Regions from separate parts of the Lysinibacillus sp. OL1 genome, predicted to be linked through region 3. Evidence: riboswitches for the same ligand, from Rfam matches in the RefSeq annotation. Region 3 holds a riboswitch; each other region holds the start of a gene.
The links. Region 3 has a riboswitch for S-adenosylmethionine ahead of metK (methionine adenosyltransferase). Riboswitches for the same ligand answer to the same signal wherever they lie in the genome.

Region 1 (3,661 bases), on a different contig from region 3:
TTTGCAAAAAGTTCAATCGCTGTGCCGAATTCTACAACTTTCCCAGATTCTAGAACAGAAACCTCATCACAAATTTTTTGAATGACATTCATTTCATGTGTAATGAGCAGAATTGTAATTCCTAATTCACGGTTAATCTTTAACAACAATTCAAGAATGGCTTCCGTTGTTTCAGGATCAAGTGCACTTGTTGCTTCGTCACTAAGTAAAATTTCTGGTTCCTGTGCTAAGGCACGCGCAATAGCCACACGCTGTTTTTGACCACCTGAAAGTTGATTGGGGTAACTGTCTAGTTTATCTGTTAAACCGACAATTTCAGCATACTTAGCTACTCGGCTTTTTACTTCCGCCTCTTTATAGCCTAGTAGCTTTAAGGGAACTGCAATATTATTGTAAACTGTTGCTGTTTTTAATAGATTAAAGTGCTGGAAGATCATCCCGATTTTTTGGCGTGTTTGACGTAATTCGTGAAGAGAAAGGGTCGTAATGTCTACATTGTCTATCACTACTTTTCCTGCTGTAGGACGTTCTAGTAGATTAACGCAACGAATGAGTGTACTTTTACCAGCACCACTATAGCCGATTACACCATGAATTTGTCCCTTTTTTACGTGAAGATTGATGCCATCCACAGCTTTTATGATGCCTTTTTTCGACTTGAATTCTTTTGAGATATTTTGTAATTGAATCATGCGATTGTATGCTCCTTTCTCTACCTTCTAAAAAGCAAGAATCTGCTCGTTTTCCTATAGAGGAATTTCGGCAGATTCTTCGGCTTATAGAAGCTTCCTGAATGTATTACCAACTAGGGATTACTGAACCTTTGAATTCCTCTTCGATGAATTGACGTACTTCATCAGATTGGTAGGCCTCAACGAACTTTTTAATTGTTGGATCATTTTCATTTTCAGCACGCACGACAATATAGTTTACGTATGGAGAATCAGTAGATTCCAATAAAATAGAGTCATCTTTAGGGTTAATGCCAGCTTCTAATGCAAAGTTTGTATTAATAGCTGCTACATCTACTTCACTAAGTTGTTTAGGAATTTGAGCGGCCTCTAATTCAATGAATTTTAAATTCTTTTTGTTTTCTTCTACATCACGGATCGAGGCTGTTAAGTCTGCGCCCTCTTTTAACTTAATATAGCCAGCTTCCTGTAAAACAAAGAGGGCACGGGCTCCATTCGTTGGATCATTTGGTAAGCCAAACGTTGCTCCGTCAGGAATGTCATCAAAGGATTTATATTTTTCTGAGTAGATACCCATTGGATTTAAAATCGTTTTGCCCACTGGTACTAACTCTGTATCATGATCTTTATTAAATGTATCCAGGAAAGGCTCGTGTTGATAGCTGTTCGCATCAAGATCACCTTCAGCTAAGGATGTATTAGGTAAAACATAGTCAGAAAATGATTTTAGCTCTACTTCTAGCCCGTTTTCTTTTGCTACTTTAGCAGCTACTTCTGCAATTTGTTCGTGTGGACCAGAAGTGACGCCTACAACGATTTTCTTTTCATCAATTCCTTCAGCTTGGCTTTTACTATCTTCTTTAGAGCCACAGCCTGCTAAAGCTGCTACTAATGTTAAACTTGCTAAACCTACTAAAAATTTATTTTTCTTTTTCATGAAAATACCTCCAAGATTGTTTTTATCGGTTTTTTGAAAATAAAAAAACTCTCTTACAAATTAAGAGAGGCTCATGAAAAGATGTCCTCTCTTATCTATCAAACGAAGATCGTTTGCAGGATTTAGCACCTTCCTTTAAAAAGGAGGTTGCCGAGCTTCATAGGGCCAGTCCCTCAGCTACTCTTGATAAGAGATTTATAATATTTTTTTGTAATTCCGATAGAACTAATATAATTTATAGGGTATAGTAAGTCAATAAATAATTTTTAAATTTTTTATATAATTATAATATTTCGACACAAAAGAGGGATAACAATGTCTGTAAGAGTTAATTATGGTATAGGTTCATTTGGTAAGGTTATTAGTGCTCGTTTTCTAACGGGAACAGATATCATTGAAGGGATTGAAGCGCTTTGCGAAGAGAATAATATAGAGTCAGCAACAATTGTAAGCTGTATTGGCAGCTTTCAAAAAAGTAGCTTTGTTTATTTAGTGCCAGATGCAACAGCTCAAATTCATGTTCGTTTTAGTAATGTGATTGAAAAAGAGGGACCACTAGAATTTATTCAAGGTTCAGGTGTGGTGTGTAAGCGAGATGGTGGATATGAGACACATTTCCATGGTTCTATGAGTGATCAATGTGGTGTAGTATCGGGTGGGCATTTAATAAAAGGGGGAAATCCTGTTATAACTGCTGACATCGTGTTGGCAGAGGTACAAGGTATTCAACATATTCGAAAATGGGATGATGAAACAGGTCATGTTCAATTTTATCCATTAGAAGATGGTTTAGGGCAACCAAGGAAAATTGAAAAATAGTAATAATCCTGTAGCTAGAGATAGCTACAGGATAAGGCACATTATCTATTAAACAATTGTAATTGCTCGATTCTATGGATTGCTTCACGTAAGCGCTCCTCACTAACTAGCAACCCTACGCGCACATAGCCTTCACCATATTGACCGAAGCCATTACCTGCTGCTACAGCGATATCAGCTTTTTCGAGCAATAGATCAGCAAACTGTTCACTTGTATAGCCTAGTGGTACAGGGAGCCATGCGAAGAAGGAGCCTTTTGGAGCCGTAACATGCCAGCCAATTCTTCTAGCTTCTTCAATGAGTACATTTCGGCGACGCTCATAAGTAGCTCGTAGTTCATCCGCACATTGCTGGGAAGCTGTCAGTGCTACTGCTGCAGCTTGTTGAATGGCAGGGAACTGACTACAAAACAGATGATCCTGAATAAGATTAATAGCAGCAATAATCTCGGCATTCCCTACAGCGAAGCCTATACGCCAGCCAGCCATATTATAGGTTTTCGATAATGTATACATTTCAACTCCTACTTCTTTTGCACCATTTGCTTGAAGGAAGCTAACTGGTTTATTACCGTCAAATCCTATTGCCCCATAAGCAAAATCATGTGATACGATAATATTGTGTTCCTTCGCAAAGCGAACGGTCTCTTCAAAAAACGCAAGTGATGCTGTACCACCTGTAGGGTTGTTTGGGTAATTTAAGTAAAGAAGCTTTGCCTTTTCTTTCACTTCATCAGGTAATGCATGATAATCAGGTAAGAAATCATTTTCAGCAAAAAGGGGCATTACTTCAAAATTGACGTCTCCTAGTACGACACCTGATAGGTAATCTGGATAGCCAGGGTCTGGTAAGAGCATCGTGTCACCAGGGTTTAACACAGCTAAAGGTAGCTCTACTAGACCAATTTTTGTTCCACCAAGAATCGCTACCTCTGTATCAGGATCTAGTTCTACCTGATATTCACGTTGATAAAAGTCGGCCGCCGCTTGGCGTAATTCAGCGAGACCTCTAAATGGTGAATATTTGTGGTTTTGAGGATTTTCAGCCGCTTCCTGTAATGCTTGAATGATGTGAGTAGGCGTTGGCTGATCGGGATTTCCTTGCCCAAGGTTAATGACATCACGCCCTTCTTCTAGGGCCAAGTTTACTTTTTGAACGAGTGCTGCAAAAAATTGAGTGGGTAGTTGCTGTAGTTTTTTAGAGAATTCCATGC
Region 2 (3,661 bases), on a different contig from region 3:
TTTTCGTTACAGCCATCAAGTTCCTCGCCACCAAAATCCTCTGCTGATAAATTTTCATTTTGTAGCATTGTTCCCATTGCGCCATCAAGAATTAAAATACGTTTCTCTAGTTGCTCTTCAATCGAGTGCTTAGCCATGTATACTTACTCCTTTTTTCTGTTCATCCAATTGCTCTATATATTTCATCAACTCTAGTGTCACATCGTAACGTAAAAATGGTGTAATAAGGTAAATGCCATTGAAATATTGTGTAGCCACTTCTACTAATTCTTTAGCAATGGCAATCCCCTCCAATGTCGCTCTTTCCTTATCTTCTCCACATGCTTTCATTCTTGTTAAGGCATCTTCAGATAATTTGATACCTGGTACTTCATGATGTAAAAATTCAGCACTTTTATAACTCGTAACAGGCATAATACCGATGTAAATTGGAGCTTGTAAATGCTTTGTTGCCTCATAAATCTCTACAATTTTTTCTTTCGTATATACTGGTTGAGAAATGAAGTAGTCTGCCCCATGCTCAATTTTCTTCTCTAAGCGTGTCACAGCACGATCTAACACACGGACGTTTGGATTAAATGCAGCAGCAACTGAAAAATTTGCTTTTTTTCGAAGTGGCTTACCTGAGAAAGAGACCCCTCCATTTAATTGCTTAATTAATTGGATTAGCTCCATTGAAGATACATCATAAACACTTGTCGCACCTGGGAAATCTCCTACTTTCGTTGGATCACCCGTAACAGCCAACACATCATGAATACCTAAAGCATTTAACCCCATTAAATGAGATTGTAGACCAATTAAATTACGGTCGCGACATGTAATATGAGTTAGTGGACGTACACCATGTGTGCTCTTCAACAATGCTCCCATTGCAATATTGCTAATACGTGGAGAGGCCAATGAATTGTCTGCCATCATAACTACATCTGCACCTGCATCATATAATTGCTTTGCTCCTTCAAGGAACCCGTCAATCTCTAAATGTCTAGGTGTATCCAACTCTACTATGACAGAACGTTCACGTTTAACCTTTTCATGAAGAGGCTCATACTTTGTTGGCTCCGCTTCCCGAACAATCTCAATCTTTTCAGGTTTCGCATGCTTCTCCTGAACCGGTGATAACTCTTCTAAATACTTCTTTGCTGCTGCAATATGTTTGGGTGTTGTACCACAGCAGCCCCCTATTAAACGTACACCTTGATCACGCAATTCAACAGCCGCTCGACCAAAATAATCAGCTTCTGATTCATAAACGACACGCCCATCCTCTAAGTCCAGAAGTGATGCATTTGGATAGGCCGACATAAATGCCTTATTAGGAAGTTCTACACCTTCAAATGCTAGAATAGTATGGTGTGGACCTAGTCGACAATTGACACCAACAATATCAGCACCTAGGGCTTCAAGCTCATGGAGAGCATTATTTAAAGACATCCCATTTTGTAGAACACCGGGCTCATGCATAGAAACTTGTGCAATAATCGGCAATTTTGTTTTTTCTCGTAGCATCTTTAAGGTTGCTGTTAATTCTTCAAAATCATAATAAGTTTCAAGTAAAAGGCCATCTGGATTCCCTGCAAGTAAGACGCTTGCTTGTTCTTCAATAGTCGCTAATATTTCATCCAAGGTTGCATCACTTTTACGAATTCCCCGAATACCACCAATTGTTCCTAAAACAAATTGACCGCCATCAGCCGCTGCTCGTTTTGCGATGGTGATAGCAGCTTCATTAAATTGTTGGACTTTTGATTCTAATCCATAGCGAGCTAATTTAATGGCATTTGCACCGTACGTATTCGTTTGAATGATGTCAGCACCAGCTGCAATATATTCTCTATGAATCTTTTCAATTAACTCGGGTCTCTGAACATTCATTTCCTCATGGCAATACTCCAATCCATAGCCATATAGCACTGTGCCTATTGCACCGTCTGCCGTCAATACATGCGTTTTTAACCTTTCAAGCAATCCCATAAAATTAGCCTCTCTTCCTATGTCTCTATATAATAAAAAGCCTTCTTTCATAAAAAAAGAAGGCTTTAACGATTCATCATTGTTGTTCCTTCTCATCTTCGACTCAACGGTCTTCTGGATTTAGCACCTGACAATAAAGTTGGTTGCTGAAGCTTCAATGGGCCAGTCCCTCTGCTTCTCTTGATAAGAATTAAGTATGAATTTTTTAAATAATTAAAAGAATCATATCGTTTACTGACGAATGAGTCAAGACTATTTCACATAACAAAGTTTTTTTTCACTTAAAATCTTAGAAATTGGCAAGTTCATTTGCAAGCTCTTCGCCAATTTTTTTCCCGTTTTGAATACAAGCACCAATACCTACGCCAAAATATGAGCACCCTGCAATCGATAAATTAGGATAGTTCTCATGTAATTCTTGTAGTAGTCCTTGTAATGCTTCACGATGCGCTAAATCATATTTAGGCATTTGATCAATCCACTTTGTTACATTCACAACAGTTGGCTGCTCCTCTATTCCTAGGCTCTTTCTCACATCTTCTAAAGCAACTGCTGCCAATTCTTCATCAGTCATGGCACGTAGTTGCTCATAGGCTGGATTGATGCTCTTATAAAAGAGTCGCACAAGTAATTTATTTTCTTTCGATGTATGCTTCCATTTACGACTAGTCCAAGTTGCTGCATTACAAGTAACGTCTGAATTATGGGAAACAATATAGCCCGTTCCATCTGCTGGCAATTTAGCGTCTGGCACATCAAAACCTAAATAGATAGTAATTGCTGACGCTGTCGTAAATTGGTTAAAATAGCGGTTTAAAGATTCATCCTGTAGCAGATTTTGGACAGAATCATTCGGTAATGCTAAAACGACATAATCTGACTCAATAATTTCACCATTAGCTAAAGAAATTGTGTAGTTCTTATCTTGTTTTTGAACATTTAGTGTAGTAACACCCTTGATAATTTCTACATCGGATAAGGTTTGTTCAAGTCGATTAATTAAAGAAGATAAACCATTTTTAAAGGATATAAATTTTTTGTTCGCTGCTTTAACAAATTGCTCACGATTCGCATCAAAGCCTTTAATAATACTTCCAAAATCATTCTTATAATCAATTAAATACGGTAAAGTAGAGCCAATAGAAAGCTGATGTAAATCTCCTGAATAAACACCTGCAAGGACTGGTGCAATTTGGTTTTTCACCAGTTCCTCTCCTAAATAGTAAGTTAAAAATTCACCGATAGAACTTTCCTTTGTGAAGCCATTGTTTGGCAATGTTAAATCCTTCAACGCTTCTTTTTTTCCCTGCTCGGAAATAAGTGTACTTTCCTCTAAGGATGCTACACTCATCGGTATTCCGAAAGTTGAATCTGCCGGAATAGCATGTAACTCATTATTCGTATAAATATAAGAAATACCTGTTTCGTTGTAAACTAATTCCGCCTCAAAATCAAGCTCCTGCACGAGTTCCATAACGCCTTGATGACGGGCTACAATAGAATCAGCACCCGTTTCCATGATGAAACCTTGTTCATGTGCTGAATATAATTTGCCTCCTAAATATGTATTTTTTTCTATAAGCACTAGACGAACATCTAAATTATGTTCCTTCACTTGACGTTGCAAATAATGCATTGTACATAGTCCTGTAATACCGCCGCCTAAAACAACAACTGTTTTCAT
Region 3 (3,661 bases):
ATATGGAACGTATCGTACGAGAATACGCAGAAAAAGGTCAATATTATAAATCACTTCAGAAATAAATAACCTACACAAAAAATCAATACTAACGAAAAAATCCCTCGCGTTTTCGTGTACCGAATATGTTCACGAATCCTAGCGAGGTATTTTTGTAAAAAAAACAAAAGGAGCAATGTTGCCCCTTTGCTTATTAATACATCAGAATAATTTTCTAATGACTTCATTACTTTAGTTCAATAGTTTATAAACGTGCTTTTTCTCGTAGCGCGTCTGCTTTATCAATTTGCTCCCATGGTACATTTAAATCTGTACGACCAAAATGTCCATACGCAGCAGTTTGTTTATAAATTGGACGACGAAGATCAAGCATTTTAATGATACCTGCTGGGCGTAGATCGAATAGCTCGCGTACCCATTCAACGATTTCGCTTTCTTTCACTCTACCTGTGCCAAATGTATCGACAGCAATGGAAACAGGCTGAGCAACGCCAATCGCATAGGCAAGTTGCACTTCAGCACGCTCTGCTAAGCCAGCTGCTACGATGTTTTTCGCTACATAACGTGCTGCATATGCCGCCGAACGGTCTACCTTGGTTGCATCCTTACCTGAGAAGGCACCACCACCGTGACGTGCATAACCACCGTATGTATCAACAATGATTTTACGCCCTGTTAATCCAGCATCACCTTTTGGCCCACCAATTACAAAACGGCCAGTTGGATTGATGAAGTATTTCGTATTAGCATCTAATAATTCACTCGGTACAACTGGTGCAATAACAAATTCTTTTAAATCTGCTTGAATTTGTTCAAGTGTTGCTTCTTCATCATGCTGTGTTGAAATAACAATTGTATCCACGCGAACCGGTACATTATTGTCATCATATTCAATCGTTACTTGCGTTTTACCATCAGGACGCAAATAGGCAAGTTCCCCTGATTTACGTACTTCTGTTAAACGGCGTGCTAATTTGTGTGCCAAGCTAATTGGTAATGGCATTAGCTCTGGTGTTTCATTACATGCATAGCCAAACATTAAGCCTTGGTCACCAGCACCAATTGCTTCTATGTCAGCATCTGTCATAGAGCCTTCACGTGCCTCTAATGCCTGATCAACACCTTGGGCAATATCAGGTGATTGTTCGCCAATTGCCACAAGCACCGCTAAGTTCTCTGCATCAAAGCCATATTTACCTCGTGTATAGCCAATTTCAGCTACAGTGTCACGAACAATACCTTTAATATCCACATAAGTAGAAGTAGTAATTTCTCCTGCTACTAATACTAATCCTGTTGTTACAGTTGTTTCACACGCTACACGTGCATTTGGATCTTCTGCTAAAATAGCATCTAAAATGGCATCCGAGATTTGGTCACAAATCTTATCTGGATGTCCTTCTGTTACACTCTCTGATGTAAACAGTCGACGGTTTGTCATTTGGTTTTCCTCCTAAATACTCTTACAATAAGTAGTTGTGTATGAATACGGTACTCATTACCCATGTCAAGTCCGCTCCTAAGGATTGAACTCTCAAGCCGTTACTGCTGCTTTTAACACGAGGATTTCGAAAGATTCGTCATTATAATAAGGAAAGAACTACATATACTTACCTTTACATTGATTTTTAACAATAAAAAAATCCTTTTCTCACGTTACTTTACATGAGGAAAGGAATAATGACTGCGTAACCTTTCACTCTTATCGTTCAAGGGATGTTCCCTTGCATCAGGTTGGCACCAACGCATGTCGTGAAATAGTTCATGCAGGTTGCCGGGTTTCACAGGGCCTGACCCTCCACCAGCTCGGGATAAGAGTATCCGTTCAATCTCATGTTACTGAAAAGGTCGAACGTTGTCAAATATTTTCTTATGTATTACTGTATAGAAAGGAAAGAACTTATTACACAAAAACTTTTCATACTTGGATGATGATGTAAATAGAAGCAAATTAATCCCTACAACATACCTAGCTACTTGTGGTAACATATGTGTGGCTCAATTTTCGTGCCTAATTACAGTAGGATTGATGGTATTCTACTCGAAAAACATTATTTTTTGTCAGTTTATTGAAAAGTGGTAAAAACTCTAAAATAATTTCTTAATTAGTATAGATTATTTAAGCAATTGTGTTATACTATTTTTGAAATTAAGAAAAAATCCCTCTAAATCAAGGGAATACTATAAAAAAGGATGGTATTTAATCGATGAATTCAGTAGAAATTGCAAACGAACTGAAGGAATTATTAAACGGCGGTAACATTAATGTTCAACTTTCAGTACCACAATTAGCAGAAAAAGCTACATCTCGTGGTGAAGCAATGTTAACAGTAGATGGCGCAGTTCGTGCAGAAACTGGCAAATACACTGGTCGTTCACCTAAAGATAAATATACGGTAGAAGAAGAAAGCACAAAAGATCAAATTGACTGGGGTAAAGTCAACCAACCGATTTCTTCTGAAGTGTTCGATAACCTATATGTAAAAGTAATAAAATATTTAAAAGAACGTGACGAGTTATTCGTATTCAAAGGCTTTGCAGGTGCTGACAAAGATTCACAATTAAGCATTCAAGTTATTAATGAATACGCATGGCACAATCTTTTTGCTCATCAATTATTTATCCGTCCAACAGCAGATGAATTAGCTTCTCATGTTGCTGACTTCACTGTCATCTCAGCTCCTAACTTTAAAGCAGATCCTGCGGTTGATGGTACTGCTTCTGAAACATTCATCATCGTATCACTTGAAAAGAAAATTATTTTAATTGGTGGTACAGAATATGCTGGTGAAATGAAAAAATCTATCTTTGGTATCATGAACTACTTATTACCACAACAAGGTATTCTTTCAATGCACTGCTCAGCAAACGTTGGTGAAGCTGGCGATGTAGCGTTATTCTTCGGTCTATCTGGTACTGGTAAAACGACGTTATCAGCTGATCCTGATCGTAAGCTAATCGGTGACGATGAACACGGTTGGTCTGATAATGGTGTATTCAATATTGAGGGTGGCTGCTATGCAAAAACAATCAACCTTTCTGCTGAAAAAGAACCAGAAATCTACAATGCGATTCGCTTCGGCTCTGTATTAGAAAACGTAGCTGTTGATCCAGAAACGCGTATTTGTGACTATGATGACGGATCACTAACAGAAAATACTCGTGTAGCTTATCCAATCCAATACATCGAAAATATCGTTGATCCTTCTGTTGCAGGTCATCCAAAAACAATCATCTTCCTAACAGCTGATGCATTTGGTGTATTACCTCCAATCAGTAAATTAACTAAAGAACAAGCAATGTATCACTTCCTAAGCGGGTTCACTTCTAAACTTGCTGGAACTGAACGTGGTGTGACTGAGCCAGAACCAGTATTCTCTACTTGCTTCGGGTCTCCATTCCTTCCACTTCCTGCAACAGTATACGCAGAAATGTTAGGACAAAAAATTGACGAGCATGGGGCACAGGTATACTTAGTAAACACTGGTTGGACTGGTGGCGAATATGGCACAGGTAGCCGTATGAAACTTTCTTATACACGTACAATGGTCCGTGCAGCAATCGATGGTAAATTAGCAGATGTTGAAACAACACAAGATGCTGTGTTTGGTTTACACATTCCAACAGCAGTTGAAGGCGTACCTTCAGAAGTGTTAAATCC
Region 4 (3,661 bases), on a different contig from region 3:
TATAGTATTGCACGCTTTATGAGTATCTTTTCCTTTCCATTAATTGTATTATTGATGCTCTATCCTACTGGCGTCAATGTACAGCCGTCTGCACAGAAAGGGCTATATATTGGGGCAATTTTTGGCGGAATCGTCTTAGTTACGTTGATTGTCCTATCGATTCTTGTATTAGGTCCTGAAAACACTGCATCAAGGACATTTCCTAGCTATGCCTTAGCACAAAGAATATCTATAGGGAATTTTTTGCAGCGCATAGAAATCATTATGGCATTTATGTGGATTTCGTCTATATATATTCGTACATTTATGTATTTCTATACGACCGTTGTTGGACTTGCACAAATATTGAAGATCAAGGATCATCGTCCACTCATTATACCGATGGGTATAATTGTTATTGGACTTTCTCAAATTGTTCATCCAGATATTGTGCATTCTACTAATTATAATAATGAAATTTGGCCAATCTTTTCCTTTATTTTCACCATTTTATTACCTATACTTTTGCTGATTGTAGTAGTTATTCGCAATCGTAAATCCAAGGCTCAAAATAACGAAACACCTCAGCAGGAAACAGAAAATGACAATCAAAAAGTCTAATTTCTTCTAAGCTAGAAAAGAAATTAGACTTTTTATTAATTAAATATGATATTCGATTTCATCTACAAAATCCCATTCATATGGTGTTTCTTGGTAAACATAGTAGTTCAACCAGTTAGAGAATAATAGATGCGTATGGGCACGCCATGTATTCATTGGCACTTGTGTAGGATCGTCATTCGGGAAGTAGTTCACAGGAACGGCGATATCTATGCCCTTCGCCACATCGCGACTGTACTCATCGGCTAGCGTTGTCGCATCATACTCTAGATGGCCCGTAATCATAATATTTTTATTATCTTTTGATTGTACAATAAATACCCCAGCATCCTCTGAATAGGATAATAATCGTAGATCTGGATGATTGCGAACCTCGTCAATCGAAACAGATGTATAGCGTGAATGGGGCGCAGTAAATAAATCACTAAAGCCACGTACCAAATCTACAGTTAAATCTGTAATCACATGGGAATAGACGCCTGAGCATTTAGCAGAAAGCTCAACCTTCCCAATGCCATAATGATGATACAATGCAGCCTGTGCCCCCCAACATATATGTAGCACGGATGTCACATTCTTTTTAGACCAATCCATAATTTCTGAAATTTCCTGCCAATAGTTGACCTCTTCAAAAGCCATTTTTTCTACTGGTGCACCAGTTATAATCATACCATCGTAGCGTCGGTGTCGAATCTGATTGAACGTTGTGTAGAAAAGCTGCAAATGGGATTTACTCACATTTTTAGACTCGTGAGTGGCTGTATTCAAAAAGGTAATATTCACCTGTAATGGTGTATTCCCCAATAAACGTAATAATTGGAGCTCAGTTTTTTCTTTTTCTGGCATTAGATTTAATATTAATATATTTAATGGACGGATTTGCTGTGTTTTCGCACGATCTTCTTCCATGACGAAGATTTTTTCCTCACGTAAATGTTCTCCAGCTGGTAAATTTTTCGGAATATTAATTGGCATCTTGCTTTCCCCTCTCTATAATCACTCTCTTTTAGCAAACCTAACTTGCGTACATTGCAACGAAATTAAAAAATCCCCCTCATTCCATACGAGATAGAATGAGAAGGATTTTTTTCACGTCCACTCTTATCTCTCAAAGGAAAAAATCCTTTGCTGGAATTAGCACCTTTCTAACAATTGTTAGAGGTTGCTGAAGCGTCATCGGGCCAAATCCCTCAGCTTCTCTTGATAAGATTATTTAATTATCTTGAATTGTAACACGAACTAGTTAGAATATCAATAATTCATCGAATATTTTGTGATTCATGTGCATGTTCCTTGCTCATTTGATGTACACTAAGCTTGCTATCTGTGGTGTTTCTACATTTAAAATTTATGGTAAACATGCCGTAATTATGTTACCATATACTTTTAGTAAGAGAGAGGAACGTGAATAGTTTGATTAAAATTGAATTTCCAAAACCAGATCTAGTAATCCGTCAACGTGAACAAGATTTAAAACCAGGTGATGTGCCAATCACACCTTACTTCGGTTTTATTGACTTCCATAAAATCACACGTGATAAAGGCGGCATTTTCTTATTCTATAATGACAAGAATGAGCTATTGTTTGTTGGGAAAGCACGTAAAATTCGTCAACGTATTAAAAAACATTTCGAGGATAATGTATCTCCGATGAAAAACCATCGAGATGAAGTGTTCAAAATTGAAGTCTATGAAGTAGAAGATCCAATGGAACGTGAAATTTACGAAACATATGCGATTAATACTTTCCGCTCTAAATATAACGTAGACAAAGTCTTTTATTAGACATCACGTAAAGAAACCGAAATCTCATTTCTAAAGGGATTTCGGTTTCTTTTATCACATAATGGTCATACGATCAATGGGCGTACTCTGACCGTTTATTCGCAAATCAATGGTATCCAGCTCAGGATTCTTGACGGTGACTTTAAAAACATAGGGTTGAGCCTCTTTCCTTTGCTCGCTGCCTTCCTCTAACTGGATAATAAGCCTATTTCCCTCAGCTGTAATACTTGCCAATACATTCCCTTTTGAATAATAAACAAGGTAATATGGAGCATCCTTTTCATGCAATAGTTGTATTCTGTCATTAGAAACGATATTTTTTTGGACATTATCTGGGACAACCGTTAGCTCATGAATCGTTGGTGGATCGGTAGGTGGTGTAGCATTACAGGCTCCTAGCATTAGTAGGCTTATTAAACCTAGCAACACGAATTTTTTCAAGTAACTCCCCTTCCTTATACGACTATTCTAAGAAAAAAGCTTTACGCTCCTTAGCAATCCAGTCTTCTAACTCCTGATCATCACGTTTTACTAACCGATTGATGAGCACATCATGCCATATATAATCCTCTAACAAATAAATATGAACCGGATCATTGGTGATAAAGGCCGTCTCTTGGGTAGATGGAGAATGACCATAAATCATTTCCTGACCATCTATCGATAAGATAAACCAATGCGGTGTAGACGCTTTTTTTGTATAATGTGTGGCTCTATGCTGGTCAATTGAGGCGAGATGCTCTCCTACATACAACGTAATGCCATGAACAGGAACATGCAGCGCCACCTCTTGCAAATCTTCACGTAAGGCATCATACATATCTTCCCACATCGACAGCATCACTTTTTTCTTCGCCTTCTTTAGAAGTGACTGACAATAGTTGATAATGGATTCCTTGCCCTTCAGCATGACCACTTTAGGCTCTGCTTCCTGTACTTTTTCCTCTAATTTCTCTAATTTCCCGCTTATAGACGTAAAATTCGACTCCCAGCGCTGTTGCATTTGCTGTAAGAACACAGACACAGGCATTGCCGAATAGGTCGTTTGTTCTGCGGTCTCTTCTTTTAACACGATGCCCTTTTCTACAAGGATATTTAAAATATCATACACTCTTGCACGTGGTATGCCAGAATTTTTACTTACCTGATAGGCACTGACATGACTTTGCTGAACAAGTGCCGTATAGGCCTTTGCTTCATATTCTGTAAAACCCATTTCTTTCAGCTGGGTGATTAATTCCTCCATGTAATCCCTCCATTATCTTTATTATAGGCT

Region 1: it holds a riboswitch for S-adenosylmethionine, as region 3 does, so the genes downstream of both, EW028_RS09730 (MetQ/NlpA family ABC transporter substrate-binding protein) here and metK (methionine adenosyltransferase) in region 3, are expected to answer to the same signal.
Region 2: it holds a riboswitch for S-adenosylmethionine, as region 3 does, so the genes downstream of both, EW028_RS21470 (bifunctional homocysteine S-methyltransferase/methylenetetrahydrofolate reductase) here and metK (methionine adenosyltransferase) in region 3, are expected to answer to the same signal.
Region 4: it holds a riboswitch for S-adenosylmethionine, as region 3 does, so the genes downstream of both, metA (homoserine O-acetyltransferase MetA) here and metK (methionine adenosyltransferase) in region 3, are expected to answer to the same signal.

Annotation. Positions count from the first base shown of each region.
Region 1 covers NZ_SJDS01000004.1:121,035-124,695, forward strand. Annotated here, with positions in the region: gene EW028_RS09725 (methionine ABC transporter ATP-binding protein) at 1-692, opposite strand, end outside; gene EW028_RS09730 (MetQ/NlpA family ABC transporter substrate-binding protein) at 799-1,629, opposite strand; SAM riboswitch class I at 1,718-1,822, opposite strand; gene EW028_RS09735 (PPC domain-containing DNA-binding protein) at 1,945-2,448, shown strand; gene EW028_RS09740 (pyridoxal phosphate-dependent aminotransferase) at 2,490-3,659, opposite strand.
Region 2 covers NZ_SJDS01000016.1:28,438-32,098, forward strand. Annotated here, with positions in the region: gene metH (methionine synthase) at 1-137, opposite strand, end outside; gene EW028_RS21470 (bifunctional homocysteine S-methyltransferase/methylenetetrahydrofolate reductase) at 130-1,977, opposite strand; SAM riboswitch class I at 2,067-2,167, opposite strand; gene EW028_RS21475 (protoporphyrinogen oxidase) at 2,267-3,661, opposite strand.
Region 3 covers NZ_SJDS01000007.1:33,646-37,306, reverse strand. Annotated here, with positions in the region: gene EW028_RS13660 (gamma carbonic anhydrase) at 1-65, shown strand, start outside; gene metK (methionine adenosyltransferase) at 245-1,441, opposite strand; SAM riboswitch class I at 1,700-1,818, opposite strand; gene pckA (phosphoenolpyruvate carboxykinase (ATP)) at 2,208-3,661, shown strand, end outside.
Region 4 covers NZ_SJDS01000002.1:157,354-161,014, reverse strand. Annotated here, with positions in the region: gene EW028_RS05180 (GerAB/ArcD/ProY family transporter) at 1-600, shown strand, start outside; gene metA (homoserine O-acetyltransferase MetA) at 640-1,575, opposite strand; SAM riboswitch class I at 1,699-1,810, opposite strand; gene EW028_RS05170 (nucleotide excision repair endonuclease) at 2,014-2,385, shown strand; gene EW028_RS05165 (hypothetical protein) at 2,440-2,826, opposite strand; gene EW028_RS05160 (TrmB family transcriptional regulator) at 2,849-3,631, opposite strand.